DNA from 2 places in the Streptomyces sp. NPDC093801 genome. Region 2 is predicted to be linked to the other one. Evidence: riboswitches for the same ligand, from Rfam matches in the RefSeq annotation. Region 2 holds a riboswitch; the other holds the start of a gene.

Region 1 (7,247 bases), on a different contig from region 2:
GTCGCCCGGCGGGTCCCCGCGCAGCGCGAGCATGTTGCGGATGCCGGCGTCGGCGAACTGGCCGATCACGTGGCGCAGCTCGGCGACGGAGTGGTCGACGGCGGTGAGGTGCGCGACGGGGGTCAGGGTGGTGTCGGCGGCGATCTGCTCGGTGGCGCGGACGGTGCCGCCCCGGGTCGAGCCTCCGGCCCCGTACGTCACGGAGACGAAGCTCGGGGAGACCGCCTCGATCCGGCGGAGCGCGTTCCAGAGGTTGCGCTCGCCCTTCTCGGTCTTGGGAGCCCAGAACTCGAAGGAATACGAGGCTCCGGACGCGAGGAGGTCGCGGACCGTGTGTGCGCGGTCCGACCAGGTGGAAGCGGTACCAAGGGCCATACGGGCAGGTTAGACGCGCCCCGGCGGACGCCGAAGCGCTGTCCACCCCTTGGACGGATTTTTGGACACCTCGGCGCGGGCCCCGGCCGGGCACGAGGTCCGCGCGAGCGCGGTTCGAGGGGCCGGCGCCCGGGAGTGGTCCGGGCGGGCCGGGTCCGGGGCCTCAGGCGAGGCGGGCGCGGACGCGCGCGGCCAGCTCGGCGGCGGCGGCGCCGGGGTCGGAGGCCTCGGTGACGGCGCGGACGACCACGACGCGGGTGGCCCCGGCGTCGAGGACCTCGTCCAGGTTGCCGGCGTCGATGCCGCCGATGGCGAACCAGGGGCGGTCCTGGTCCAGGGAGGCCGCGTGGCGGACGAGGTCCAGGCCGGGGGCGTGGCGGCCGGGCTTGGTGGGGGTGGGCCAGCAGGGGCCGGTGCAGAAGTAGTCCACGCCGGGTTCGGCGACGGCGGCGTCGACCTCGGACGCGGAGTGGCAGGAGCGCCCGATCAGGACGTCCCGGCCGAGGATCGCACGGGCGGCGGGGACGGGGATGTCGCCCTGGCCCAGGTGCAGGACGTCGGAGCCGATGGCGTGCGCGACGTCGGCGCGGTCGTTGACCGCGAGGAGCCTGCCGTGCCGGCGGGCGGCCTCGGCGAAGACCCGGAGGTGTTCGAGTTCCTCTCCGGCCTCCATGCCCTTGTCGCGGAGCTGGATGACGTCGACCCCGCCGGCCAGGACCGCGTCGAGGAACTCGGGGAGGTCTCCCTGCCGCTTTCGGGCGTCCGTGCACAGGTAGAGCCGGGCGTCGGACAGCTGCTGCATGGGAGTACCCCCCTGGTGGTGGCGGTGTGCGGGCGGGCCGAGGCTACCCCGCCGGCCCGCACACCCGTGGATCAGCCGGTCAGAGGGCGAGCGCCTGGGCGCGGCGCTTCACCTCCGTGCCGCGATTCTCGCGCAGCGCCTGCACGGGGGTGCCGGGCAGGGTCGGATCCTCGGTGAAGAGCCACTCCAGCATCTCCTCGTCGGAGAAGCGGTCGTCGCGCAGCACCGTCAGCAGGCCGACGAGTCCCTTGACGACCTTGTCGCCGTCGATGAACTGGGCCGGAACCTGCAGGGCGCGGTTCTCGCCCCGGCGTACGGCGATCAGCTGCCCTTCCTTGACCATCTGGCGGACCCGGGTCACCTCGATGTCGAGCATCTCCGCGATGTCGGGGAGGTACAGCCAGGAGGGGACGAGGGCATCGATCTTTGCGTCAATCTCGGTCACGGGGACAAGCCTGCCACCTCGGCGGGGCACCCGGTACCCGGCCCCGTCCGTCCGGGTCCGTCCGCGTAGGCGGGGATCCGCCCGGATCGGGGTCCGCGTCCGGTTACGGGCCCGGCCGCGCGGCGGCGGACCGGGCCCCGGGGCCGTGTCAGGCGGCGGCCGACTTCAGCGGTACGCCCGGGTCGGCGACCCTGGCCGGGTCCACGGGGGTGCCCGACTCGATCAGCTTCCGCCCCTGGGCCAGGTCCCGGGGACGGCCGACGGCCAGGACCGCGACGAGGGCGTCCCCGCGCAGCCAGCACACCGACCAGGCGTCCGCGTCCGGGTCGCCGCGCCACAGCAGGGTGTCGGCGCCGCCGTGGTGGCCGGCGTACTGCACGAAGCGGCCGAACTGCTCGGACCAGAAGTAGGGCACGGGGTCGTAGGCCTGCACGGCCTCCCCCGCGACGATGTTCGCCGCGACCGTGCGCGGGCCCTGGAGGGCGTTGTCCCAGTGGTGGACCAGCAGCCGGGTCCCGTAGCGGGCCGACGGGAAGGAGGAGCAGTCGCCGACGGCGTACACCCCGGGCAGGGAGGTGCGCAGGTGGGCGTCGGCGGTGACGGAGCCGTCGGGGCCCCGCTCGACGCCGCTGCCGTCGAGCCAGTCGGTGGCGGGCCGGGCGCCGACGCCGACGACGACGGCCCCGGCGGGCAGCTCGCGGCCGTCCGCGAGGAGCACTCGGCCCTCCTCGATCCCGGCCACCCGGGCGCCGGTGAGCAGGGTGGCGCCGGCTCCGGCGTACCAGCGGGCCATGGGGGCGGCGACCTCGGCGGGCAGGGCCCCGGCGAGGACCCGGTCGGCCGCCTCGACCACGGTGACGGCGCAGCCGGCCTCGCGGGCGGCGGTGGCGAACTCGGCGCCGATCCAGCCGGCCCCGACCACGACGGTGTCGGGGGCGGCGGCCAGGACCGGGCGCAGCCGGGCGGCGTCGTCGAGGGTGCGCAGCAGGTGGACGCCGGGGACGCCGTCGGTGCCGGGCAGGGTCAGGGGTACGGCTCCGGTGGCCAGGACGAGGACCTCGTACGGGACCGGGCCGGCCTCGGTGTCCAGCTCGTGGTCGGCGGCGCGCAGGCCGGTGACCTCGGTCCCCAGGCGGAGGGCGATGCCCAGGCCCTCGAAGTCGACGTCGAAGGCCGAGTCCTCGGCCTTGCCGAGCAGTACCGCCTTGGACAGCGGCGGGCGGTCGTAGGGCTGGTGGGGTTCGGCGCCCAGCAGGGTCACGGGGCCGGTCCAGCCCTGTTCCCGCAGGGCCACCGCGGTCTGCACCCCGGCCATTCCGGCGCCGACGATCACGACACCGGGCTTCGTCTGTTCCGTCTGCTCACTCACACGGCCAGCCTAGCCACCTGACGGTGCGTCAGGAAACTGGGGGCGGGGTGCCACAGGGAGGCAGCCTTACCCGCCACCGGCCCCGGGGTTACGCTGGCCACCGTACCTATCGCGGGAGTCCGGGCGCACCGGGCTGAGAGGGAGGCTGGCCGGCCTCCGACCGTACGAACCTGATCCGGGTCATGCCGGCGAAGGGAGGGGCTGGACGCCCATGCACGCATCCGACAAGGGATCCGACCACCGGGGCTGCGACGTCCTCGTCATCGGTGGCGGGATCATCGGCCTGGTCACCGCCTGGCGGGCGGCCCGCAGCGGCCTGCGCACCGCGCTCGCCGACCCCGACCCCGGCGGTGGCGCCGCCCGGGTCGCGGCCGGCATGCTCGCCGCCGTCACCGAACTGCACTACGGCGAGGAGACCCTGCTGGGGCTCAACCTCGCCTCCGCCGCCCGCTACCCGCAGTTCGCCGCCGAGCTCACCGAGGCCAGCGGTGGCATGGACCTCGGCTACCGCGCCTGCGGCACCCTGGCCGTCGCCCTCGACGCCGACGACCGCCTCCACCTGCGGGAACTGCACGCCCTCCAGCGCCGCTGCGGTCTGGAGTCCGAGTGGCTCACCGGCCGCGAATGCCGCCGCCTGGAGCCGATGCTGGCCCCCGGGGTGCGCGGCGGACTGCGCGTCGACGGGGACCACCAGGTCGACCCGCGCCGGCTCGCCGCCGCACTGCTGGCCGCCTGCGAGCGGGCCGGGGTGGAGATCCACCGGGCGGCCGCCCGCCGGCTGCTCGTCACCGCCGACCGGGCCTCGGGGGCGCTGCTCGACGACGGCACCGGGCTGCGCGCCGGCCAGGTGGTCCTGGCCGCCGGCTCCCTCAGCGGCCGGCTGGAGGGGGTACCGGAACAGGTGCTGCCGCCCGTACGGCCGGTCAAGGGCCAGGTCCTGCGGCTGGCCGTGCCACCCGCCTACGCCCCCTTCCTGTCCCGGACGGTACGGGCCGTGGTGCGCGGCAGCCACGTCTACCTGGTCCCGCGCGAGAACGGCGAGCTCGTCGTCGGCGCCACCAGCGAGGAACTCGGCTGGGACACCACCGTCACCGCGGGCGGGGTCTACGAGCTGCTGCGCGACGCCCACGAGCTGGTCCCCGGCATCACCGAGCTCCCCCTGGTCGAGACCCGGGCCGGGCTGCGCCCGTGCTCCCCCGACAACGCGCCGCTGCTGGGCCCCAGCGACCTGCCCGGGCTGCACCTGGCCACCGGCCACTACCGCAACGGGGTGCTGCTGACCCCGCTCACCGGCGACGTGATGGCGGAGCTGCTGACCACCGGCGCCGTACCGGAGATCGCCCGCCCCTTCAGCCCCCGCCGCTTCTCCTCCACGCGTCAGGAGTCCCTCGCATGACCATCTCCGTCAACGGCGAGCCGCGCGAGGTCGCGGCCGGCACCACCCTCGACGCGGTGGTCGCCACCCTGACCACCGCCCCGTCCGGCGTGGCCGCCGCCCTCAACGAGACGGTCGTCCCGCGCGGGCAGTGGCCGCACACCGCGGTCGGCGACGGTGACCGGGTCGAGGTCCTCACCGCGGTCCAGGGAGGCTGAGCACCATGGCCGACGACCTGTTCACCCTGGGCGGCCGGACCTTCTCCTCCCGCCTGATCATGGGCACGGGCGGCGCCCCGAGCCTGGAGGTCCTGGAACGCGCCCTGATCACCTCCGGCACCGAGCTGACCACGGTGGCCATGCGCCGCCTGGACCCGACGGTCCAGGGATCGGTGCTGTCCGTCCTGTCGAAGCTGGGCATCGCGGTCCTGCCGAACACCGCGGGCTGCTTCACCGCCGGCGAGGCCGTGCTGACGGCCCGGCTGGCGCGGGAGGCGCTGGGCACGGACTGGATCAAGCTGGAGGTGGTCGCGGACGAGCGGACGCTGCTGCCGGACGCGGTCGAGCTGCTGGACGCGGCGGAGGTCCTGGTCGACGAGGGCTTCACCGTCCTGCCGTACACGAACGACGACCCGGTGCTGGCGCGGAGGCTGGAGGACGCGGGCTGCGCGGCGATCATGCCGCTGGGCTCCCCCATCGGCTCCGGGATGGGCATCCGCAACCCGCACAACTTCGAGCTGATCGTGGAGCGGGCCGGGGTGCCGGTCATCCTGGACGCGGGCGCGGGCACGGCCTCGGACGCCGCCCTGGCGATGGAGCTCGGCTGCGCGGCGGTGATGCTGGCCTCCGCGGTGACCCGCGCGCAGGAGCCGGTGCTCATGGCGGCGGCCATGCGCGACGCCGTCTCGGCGGGCCGGCTGGCCCACCGCGCGGGCCGCATCCCCCAGCGCCGCTTCGCCGAGGCCTCGTCCCCGCTGGAGGGCCGCGCCACCCTGGACCCGGAACGCCCGGCGTTCTGAGGACCCCGCCCCACCCCCTCGGGGGGGGCGGAGGGGGGAGGCGGCGGCCCCCGCCGTCTCCCCCCCTCCCCCCGCCCACGTCACAGCTGCGCTGCAAGGCGTGGACACCCCGGCCGGGGGTGGCGGGGGTCCTCGTAGAATCGCCGGGTGGATACGACCCTGGATGACCCCCTCGTCGGGCGCGTGCTCGACGGCCGCTACCGCGTCGACGCCCGCATCGCCGCAGGCGGCATGGCGACGGTCTACCGGGCCCTCGACACCCGCCTCGACCGCGTCCTCGCGCTGAAGATCATGCACCCGGACCTGGCCGCCGACGCCGCCTTCGTCGACCGCTTCATCCGCGAGGCGAAGTCCGTGGCCCGCCTCGCGCACCCCAACGTGGTCGGGGTCTTCGACCAGGGCACCGACGGCCCGTACACCTACCTCGCCATGGAGTACGTCTCCGGCTGCACCCTGCGCGACGTCCTGCGCGAGCGCGGCGCGCTCCAGCCGCGGGCCGCGCTCGACATCCTCGAGCCGGTCCTCGCCGCCCTCGGCACCGCCCACCGCGCCGGCTTCGTCCACCGGGACATCAAGCCCGAGAACGTCCTGATCGGCGACGACGGCCGGGTCAAGGTCGCCGACTTCGGCCTCGTCCGCTCCGTGGACGCCGCCACCCAGACCACCGGCTCCGTCCTCGGCACCGTCTCCTACCTCGCCCCCGAGCAGATCGAGGACGGGGTCTACGACACCCGCGTGGACGTCTACGCCTGCGGCGTCGTGCTGTACGAGATGCTCACCGGCTCGAAGCCGCACACCGGCGGCAGCCCCGCCCAGGTGCTCTTCCAGCACCTCAACGAGGACGTCCCGCCCCCGTCGGCCGCCGTCCCCGGGCTGCCCGCCTCCCTCGACGAGCTCGTCGCCCAGGCCACCGCCCGCACGCCCGAGCTGCGCCCCGCCGACGCCGCCGCCCTCCTGGGGCTGGCCCGCGAGGCCCGGGCGCGGATCGGCGAGGCCGAGCTGGACGCCGTACCGCCGCAGGCGCGGGCCGCCGAGCGGTCCGCCGCCGAGGACCGCACCAGCGTGATCCCGCGCCCGGTGGCGGGGCCGGCGCAGGAGCAGCCCGTGCACCACACCTCCCGCCTGGAGCGGCCGCACGTGCCGCAGGCCCCGGCACCTGCGGCCCCCCGCCGGCCGCGGCGGGGCATGCTCCTCGTCATCGCCGCAATCCTGCTCGCCCTGGGTCTGGGCGGCGGCGTCTGGTACATCAACTCCGGCCAGTTCACCAAGGTCCCCAACCTCCTCGGCAAGACGGAGGAGCAGGCCAGGGCGGAGCTCTCCGCCGCCGGGCTCGGCGTCAAGAAGGTCGACCGGAAGTTCAGCGAGGCCTTCGAGCGCGGCACGGTGATGAACTCCGACCCGGCCGGCGGCAAGCGGATCAAGGGCAACGGCGCGGTGACCCTCACGGTCTCCCGCGGCCCCGAGCTGGTCAGCGTGCCCGACCTGAAGGGCCGGCCGCTGGAGGAGGCCAAGGCCGAGCTGACGAAGGCGGGGCTGGCCCCCGGCATCGTCACCCAGGCGTTCAGCCAGGACGTGGCCCAGGGATCGGTGATCGGCACCGACCCGGCCGGCGGCCAGAAGCGGGCCCCCGACACCGCCGTCGCCCTCCAGGTCAGCAAGGGCCGCCCGGTCCAGGTCCCGACCGTCACCGGCCAGTCGGCCGACCAGGCGCGGGCCGCGCTGGAGGCCCTCGGCCTGAAGGTGGAAACGGCCCCCGACCAGGTCAACTCCCCGGCGCCCGCCGGTACGGTCGCCGGCCAGTCGATCGGCGCGGGCACCCAGGCCGCCGCCGGGGACACGGTCACGCTGACCCTCTCCAAGGGC
Region 2 (7,247 bases):
GGGCATGCTCGGCACCGTCATGAACTGCCTCGCCCTCCAGGACTTCCTGGAGAAGGAGGGCATCGACAGCCGCGTCCAGACCGCCATCACCATGGGCCAGGTCGCGGAGCCGTACATCCCGCTGCGCGCCGTCCGGCACCTGGAGAAGGGCCGCGTCGTCATCTTCGGCGCCGGTATGGGCATGCCGTACTTCTCCACCGACACCACGGCCGCCCAGCGCGCCCTGGAGATCGACGCCGAGGCCCTGCTCATGGGCAAGAACGGCGTCGACGGGGTCTACGACTCCGACCCGAAGACCAACCCGGACGCGGTGAAGTTCGACGCGCTGGAGTACAACGAGGTGCTGTCCCGGGACCTCAAGGTCGCCGACGCCACGGCCATCACGCTGTGCCGCGACAACCAGCTGCCGATCCTCGTCTTCGAGCTGCTCGCCGAAGGCAATATCGCCCGTGCCGTCAAGGGTGAGAAGATCGGCACGCTCGTGAGCGACCAGGGCACCCGGGCCTGAGCCCGTCGCACCGGGCCCTCCACGGGCCCGGTCCGGGCGGCCCGTACCGCCCCGCCCGCCCGAACCATCCATTCAAGACATGCAGGAGCACGTGGTGATCGAAGAAATCCTCCTCGAAGCCGAGGAGAAGATGGAGAAGGCCGTCGTCGTCGCCAAGGAGGACTTCGCCGCGATTCGCACGGGCCGTGCGCACCCGGCGATGTTCAACAAGATCGTGGCGGACTACTACGGCGCCATCACGCCCATCAACCAGCTCGCCTCCTTCTCGGTGCCCGAGCCGCGCATGGCCGTCGTCACCCCCTTCGACAAGAGCGCCCTGCGCAACATCGAGCAGGCGATCCGCGACTCCGACCTGGGCGTCAACCCCAGCAACGACGGCAACATCATCCGGGTGACCTTCCCCGAGCTGACGCAGGACCGCCGCAAGGAGTACATCAAGGTCGCCAAGAACAAGGCCGAGGACTCCCGCGTCTCCATCCGCGCCGTGCGCCGCAAGGCCAAGGACGCCCTCGACAAGCTGGTCAAGGACAAGGAGGCCGGCGAGGACGAGGTGCGCCGCGCCGAGAAGGAGCTCGACGACACCACCGCGAAGTACGTCGCGCAGGTGGACGAGCTGCTCAAGCACAAGGAAGCCGAGCTCCTCGAGGTCTGATGAACGACTCTCCCTGGGCCGCTGAGCCGGTACCGGCGGGTCCCGCATACGATGCGCTGGTGGGCCCGCAGACTGCGCCCATGCCCATCGTGCCCGATGCCGCCGGCCGTGCGTTCGACGACCGGGAAGCACGCGATCGGGGGGCCGCCTTCGCCGGCGGCCCCCCGCTCCGTACCGAGATGCCGTTGCAGGAGCCCATGCCCAGCCCCCCGCCACCGCCTTCCCAGGCACCGCAGGACGCCTCGCCCCCGCCGCAGAAGAAGCGCGCCGGGCGGGATCTGCGTGCCGCCATAGGGGTCGGCGTCGGCCTCGGCGCGGTGATCTTCGCTTCGCTGTTCATCGTCAAGGCCGTCTTCGTCGGCGTGATCGTCGTCGCGGTCGTCGTCGGCCTGTGGGAGCTCACCTCCCGCCTTCAGGAGAAGAAGGGCATCAAGGCGCCGCTGGTCCCGCTCGCGGTCGGCGGCGCGGCGATGGTCATCGCCGGCTACGTCCGCGGGGCCGAGGGCGCCTGGGTCGCCATGGCGCTGACCGCGCTGGCGGTGCTCGTCTGGCGGATGACGGAACCGCCCGAGGACTACCTCAAGGACGTCACCGCGGGCGTCTTCGCGGCGTTCTACGTGCCCTTCCTGGCGACCTTCGTCGCGATGCTCCTCACGGCCGAGGACGGCCCGCAGCGGGTGGTGACCTTCCTGCTGCTGACCGTCGTCAGCGACACCGGGGCGTACGCCGTCGGCTGGCGCTTCGGCAAGCACAAGCTCGCGCCGCGGATCAGCCCCGGGAAGACCCGCGAGGGACTCCTCGGAGCGGTGGCCTTCGCGATGGCGGCCGGCGCGCTGTGCATGGAGTTCCTGATCGACGGGGGCTCCTGGTGGCAGGGCCTGCTGCTGGGCCTGGCCGTCGCCGTCAGCGCGACCCTGGGCGACCTCGGCGAGTCGATGATCAAGCGCGACCTGGGCATCAAGGACATGGGCACGCTGCTCCCGGGCCACGGGGGCATCATGGACCGCCTCGACTCCCTGCTGCCGACGGCCCCGGTCGTCTGGCTGCTGCTGGCCGCCTTCGTCGGCACCGGCTGACGGGTCCGGGCCGGGTTATCCTGGAGGGCGCGCCGTGTTCCACGCGGCGCGCCCTTTCCGTCCGGCGGCCCAGACGCCGCGGACCGGCCCTGCATGCGCGGGGTGACCCCCACCCCGTCGTACCGAGGAGTACCGCATGGCCCCCCGTCCCGCTCCGGGTGAGCTCACCTTCGTCGCCCCGCGAGGGGCCAAGAAGCCGCCCCGGCACCTCGCCGACATGACCCCGGCCGAGCGCCGCGAGGCGGTGGCCGCGATCGGCGAGAAGCCGTTCCGGGCCAAGCAGCTCTCCCAGCACTACTTCGCCCGCTACGCCCACGACCCGGCGGAGTGGACCGACATCCCGGCGGCCTCGCGCGACAAGCTCCAGCAGGAGCTGCTGCCCGAGCTGATGAACGTCATCCGGCACATCAGCTGCGACGACGACACCACCCGCAAGACCCTGTGGAAGCTGCACGACGGCACCCTCGTGGAGTCCGTCCTGATGCGCTACCCCGACCGGGTCACCATGTGCATCTCCTCGCAGGCCGGCTGCGGGATGAACTGCCCGTTCTGCGCCACCGGCCAGGCCGGCCTCGACCGCAACCTGTCCACCGCCGAGATCGTGCACCAGATCGTCGACGGCATGCGCGCCCTGCGCGACGGCGAGGTCCCCGGCGGCCCGGCCCGCCTGTCCAACATCGTCTTCATGGGCATGGGCGAGCCGCTCGCCAACTACAACCGCGTCGTCGGCGCCATCCGCCGCCTCACCGACCCGGAGCCCGACGGCCTGGGCCTGTCGCAGCGCGGCATCACCGTCTCCACCGTCGGCCTGGTCCCGGCCATGCTGCGGTTCGCCGACGAGGGCTTCAAGTGCCGCCTCGCCGTCTCCCTGCACGCCCCGGACGACGAGCTGCGCGACACCCTCGTCCCCGTGAACACCCGCTGGAAGGTCCGCGAGGTCCTCGACGCGGCCTGGGAGTACGCCGAGAAGTCCGGCCGCCGGGTCTCCATCGAGTACGCCCTGATCCGCGACATCAACGACCAGGCCTGGCGCGGCGACCTCCTCGGCCGCCTGCTCAAGGGCAAGCGCGTGCACGTCAACCTGATCCCGCTGAACCCGACGCCCGGCTCGAAGTGGACCGCCTCGCGCCCCGAGGACGAGAAGGCCTTCGTCGAGGCCATCGCCCGCCACGGCGTGCCCGTGACCGTGCGGGACACCCGTGGCCAGGAGATCGACGGAGCGTGCGGACAGCTCGCGGCGAGCGAGCGGTAGTCTGGCCCGCGTACATCTGCATATTCCGACAGGGGAGCGCCACAGCGCTGAGAGTGCGGCACCACGTTTTTGAGATCGAGCACCGTGGCCGCAGACCCTCTGAACCTCGCCCAGGTCATTCTGGGTAGGAAGTTCGGTCACCACCTCAAGCTGTTGCGCCCTGCCCGGGCGCCCCGCTCCATCCGAGCGCCCGGGCGGGGCCGCGTCTTCTCCTGGTCATACCCAGGAGGAATGAACCGTGAGCACCACCAAGAAGATCGCGGGTGCGGCGCTGGCCGCGGCCCTCGGTGTCGGCACGCTCGCCGCGTGCGGCGGCGGCGCCAAGAACGAGGACGGGGCCGCCGCGAGCGGAGCCCCGAAGTCCAAGACGATCACGCTCGTCTCCCACGACTCCTTCAACGTGACCGAATCGGTCCTCAAGGAGTTCGAGCAGCAGAGCGGCTACACCGTCAAGGTGCTGAAGTCCGGGGACGCCGGCGCCGCCCTCAACCAGGAGATCCTCACCAAGGGCTCCCCGCGCGGCGACGTCTTCTTCGGAGTCGACAACACGCTCCTCTCCCGCGCCCTCGACAACGGGATCTTCACCCCGTACGAGGCCAAGGGCCTGGCCGGGGTCAAGCCCGAGTTCGTCCTCGACCCGCAGCACCGGGTCACCCCGGTCGACTCCGGCGACATCTGCGTCAACTACGACAAGGCCTACTTCGCCGACAAGAAGATCGCCCCGCCGCAGACGCTGGACGACCTGGTCAAGCCGGAGTACAAGAACCTGCTGGTCACCGAGAACGCCGCGACCTCCTCGCCCGGCCTCGGCTTCCTGCTCGCCTCCGTCGGCAAGTACGGGGAGGACGGCTGGAAGGACTACTGGAGCAAGCTCAAGGCCAACGGCGTCGAGGTCGTCGACGGCTGGGAGCAGGCCTACAACGAGCGCTTCTCCGGCTCCGCCGGCGGCAAGAAGGCCAAGGGCGACCGCCCGCTGGTCGTCTCGTACGCCTCCAGCCCGCCGGTCGAGGTCATCTACGGCGACCCCCAGCCGGCCGAGGCCCCCACGGGCGTGGCCACCGGCACCTGCTTCCGCCAGGTCGAGTTCGCGGGCCTGCTGAAGGGCGCGAAGAACGAGGAGGGCGGCAAGGCCCTCATCGACTTCCTGATCGGCAAGAAGTTCCAGGAGGACATGCCGCTCCAGATGTTCGTGAACCCGGTGGTCAAGGACGCCAAGCTGCCGGAGGCGTTCACCAAGCACGGCGTGGTGGTCGAGAAGCCGGAGAACGTCGCCCCCGAGACCATCGCGAAGAACCGCGACCAGTGGGTCAAGGCATGGTCCTCGATCGTCGTGAAGTAGTCCGCGACGGCTCCCCGAGGGAGGGCGGGCGGGCCACCGCCGTCAGGCTGGCCCTGATGGCCGTGCCGCTCGCCTTCTTCGGGCTGTTCTTCGCCTACCCCGTGGCCGCGATCGTCGGCCGCGGGTTCAGGACGGACGGGGGCTGGCAGTTCGGCCGGATCGGCGAGGTGCTCTCCCAGCCCGACATCGCCGGCGTGCTCTGGTTCACCACCTGGCAGGCGCTCGCCTCGACCGTGCTCACCCTGCTCGTCGCGCTCCCGGGCGCGTACGTGTTCGCGCGCTTCTCCTTCCCCGGCAAACAGCTGCTGCGCGCCCTGGTCACGGTCCCGTTCGTGCTGCCGACCGTGGTCGTCGGCACGGCCTTCCTGGCACTGGTCGGACGGGGCGGTCTGCTCGACGAGGTGTGGGGCGTCCGGCTGGACACCACCGTCTGGGCGATCCTGCTCGCCCACGTCTTCTTCAACTACGCCGTCGTCGTCCGGACGGTCGGCGGGCTGTGGGCCCAGCTGGACCCCCGTCAGGAGGAGGCCGCCCGGGTGCTGGGGGCCGGGCGGTTCACGGCCTGGCGGCGGGTGACCCTGCCCGCGCTCGCCCCGTCGGTGGCCGCCGCCGCGCTGATGGTGTTCCTGTTCACCTTCAGCTCCTTCGGCGTCGTGCAGATCCTGGGCGGGCCCTCGTACGCCACGCTGGAGGTCGAGGTCTACCGGCAGACGGCGCAGCTGCTGGACCTGTCGACGGCCGCGGTGCTGACGCTGGTCCAGTTCGCCGCCGTCGGGGTCATCCTCGGCGTGCACGCCTGGACCGTGCGCCGGCGGGAGGCGGCGCTGCGTCTCGTCGACCCCTCGCGCACCGCGCACCCGCCGAGCGGCTGGGCGCAGCGCGGGCTGCTGGGCGGGGTGCTGCTGACGGTGGCGCTGCTGATCGTGGCCCCGCTCGCTGTGCTGGTGGAGCGGTCCCTGGACGCGCCCGGCGGGTACGGGTTCGGGTTCTACCGGGCGCTCCAGGAGAGCGGCTCCGGGGGCGGAACGTTTCTGGTGCCGCCGCTGGAGGCCATCGGCAACTCCCTCGAGTACGCGCTCGCCGCCACCGCCATCGCCCTGGCCGTCGGCGGTCTCGCGGCCGCGGCGCTGGCCCGGCGCGCGGGCCGCTTCGTCCGGGGCTTCGACGCGCTGCTGATGCTGCCCCTCGGGGTGTCCGCCGTGACGGTGGGCTTCGGGTTCCTGATCACCCTGGACGAGCCGCCGCTGGACCTGCGCACCTCATGGATCCTGGTGCCGCTGGCCCAGGCCCTGGTCGGGGTGCCGTTCGTCGTGCGGACCATGCTGCCGGTGCTGCGCGCGGTCGACGGGCGGCTGCGGGAGGCGGCGGCCGTGCTCGGGGCGTCGCCGCTGCGGGTGTGGCGCGAGGTGGACCTGCCGCTGGTGCGGCGGGCGGTGCTGATCGCGGCGGGCTTCGCCTTCGCGGTCTCGCTGGGGGAGTTCGGCGCGACGGTGTTCATCGCCCGGCCGGACCGTCCGACGCTGCCGGTGGCCGTGGCCCGGCTGCTGGGGCGGGCCGGCGAGATGAACTACGGGCAGGCCATGGCCCTGAGCACGATTCTGATGCTGGTGTGCGCGGTGTCCCTGCTGGTGCTGGAGCGGCTGCGACCCGACAAGACCTCGGGAGAGTTCTGATGACCCTGCTCCGGCTCGACGGGGTGACGGTGCGCTTCGGCGACCGCGCGGTCGTGGACGCGGTGGACCTGGAGGTCGCCGAGCACGAGACGGTCTGCGTGCTGGGGCCGAGCGGCAGCGGCAAGTCCACCCTGCTGCGGGTGGTGGCCGGGCTCCAGCCGCCCTCCGCCGGACGGGTGCTGCTCGGCGGCGCCGACCAGGCCGGGGTGCCGGTGCACCGGCGGGGCGTCGGCCTGATGTTCCAGGACCACCAGCTCTTCCCGCACCGGGACGTCGGCGCGAACGTCGCCTTCGGCCTGCGCGTCCGGGGCTCCGCGAAGGCGGAGCAGGGGGAGCGGGTCGCCCGGCTGCTGGACCTGGTCGGGCTCCCGGGGGCCCAGGGCCGGGCCGTGGCCTCGCTGTCGGGCGGTGAGCAGCAGCGCGTGGCCCTGGCCCGGGCGCTGGCCCCCTCGCCGAGGCTGCTGATGCTCGACGAGCCGCTGGGCCAGCTCGACCGGGGGCTGCGCGAGCGGCTGGTGGTGGAGCTCCAGGGCCTGTTCTCCCGGCTGGGCACGACCGTGCTGGCCGTCACCCACGACCAGGGCGAGGCTTTCGCCCTGGCCGACCGGGTGGTGGTGATGCGCGACGGCCGGATCGCCCAGGCGGGCACCCCCCTGGAGGTGTGGCAGCGGCCGGCCTCGGAGTTCGTGGCACGCTTCCTCGGCTTCGAGAACGTGGTCCCGGCCACCGTCGCCGGGGGCGCGGCCG

Evidence for each region. A riboswitch is a leader RNA that binds a small molecule or an ion and turns the genes downstream of it on or off. The one in region 2 is predicted to bind thiamine pyrophosphate.
Region 1: linked by a shared signal. The riboswitch ahead of thiO (glycine oxidase ThiO) and the one ahead of AB0469_RS33250 (thiamine ABC transporter substrate-binding protein) in region 2 are both predicted to bind thiamine pyrophosphate.

What each region holds. Positions count from the first base shown of each region.
Region 1 is NZ_JBFBDP010000066.1:13,783-21,029, reverse strand. It holds gene metF (methylenetetrahydrofolate reductase [NAD(P)H]) at 1-375, opposite strand, end outside; gene thiE (thiamine phosphate synthase) at 539-1,177, opposite strand; gene AB0469_RS39760 (Rv2175c family DNA-binding protein) at 1,257-1,622, opposite strand; gene AB0469_RS39755 (FAD-dependent oxidoreductase) at 1,771-2,991, opposite strand; TPP riboswitch at 3,093-3,205, shown strand; gene thiO (glycine oxidase ThiO) at 3,203-4,387, shown strand; gene thiS (sulfur carrier protein ThiS) at 4,384-4,584, shown strand; gene AB0469_RS39740 (thiazole synthase) at 4,590-5,384, shown strand; gene pknB (Stk1 family PASTA domain-containing Ser/Thr kinase) at 5,532-7,247, shown strand, end outside.
Region 2 is NZ_JBFBDP010000036.1:72,201-79,447, forward strand. It holds gene pyrH (UMP kinase) at 1-508, shown strand, start outside; gene frr (ribosome recycling factor) at 603-1,160, shown strand; gene AB0469_RS33240 (phosphatidate cytidylyltransferase) at 1,160-2,236, shown strand; gene rlmN (23S rRNA (adenine(2503)-C(2))-methyltransferase RlmN) at 2,373-3,488, shown strand; TPP riboswitch at 3,509-3,637, shown strand; gene AB0469_RS33250 (thiamine ABC transporter substrate-binding protein) at 3,727-4,827, shown strand; gene AB0469_RS33255 (iron ABC transporter permease) at 4,884-6,500, shown strand; gene AB0469_RS33260 (ABC transporter ATP-binding protein) at 6,500-7,247, shown strand, end outside.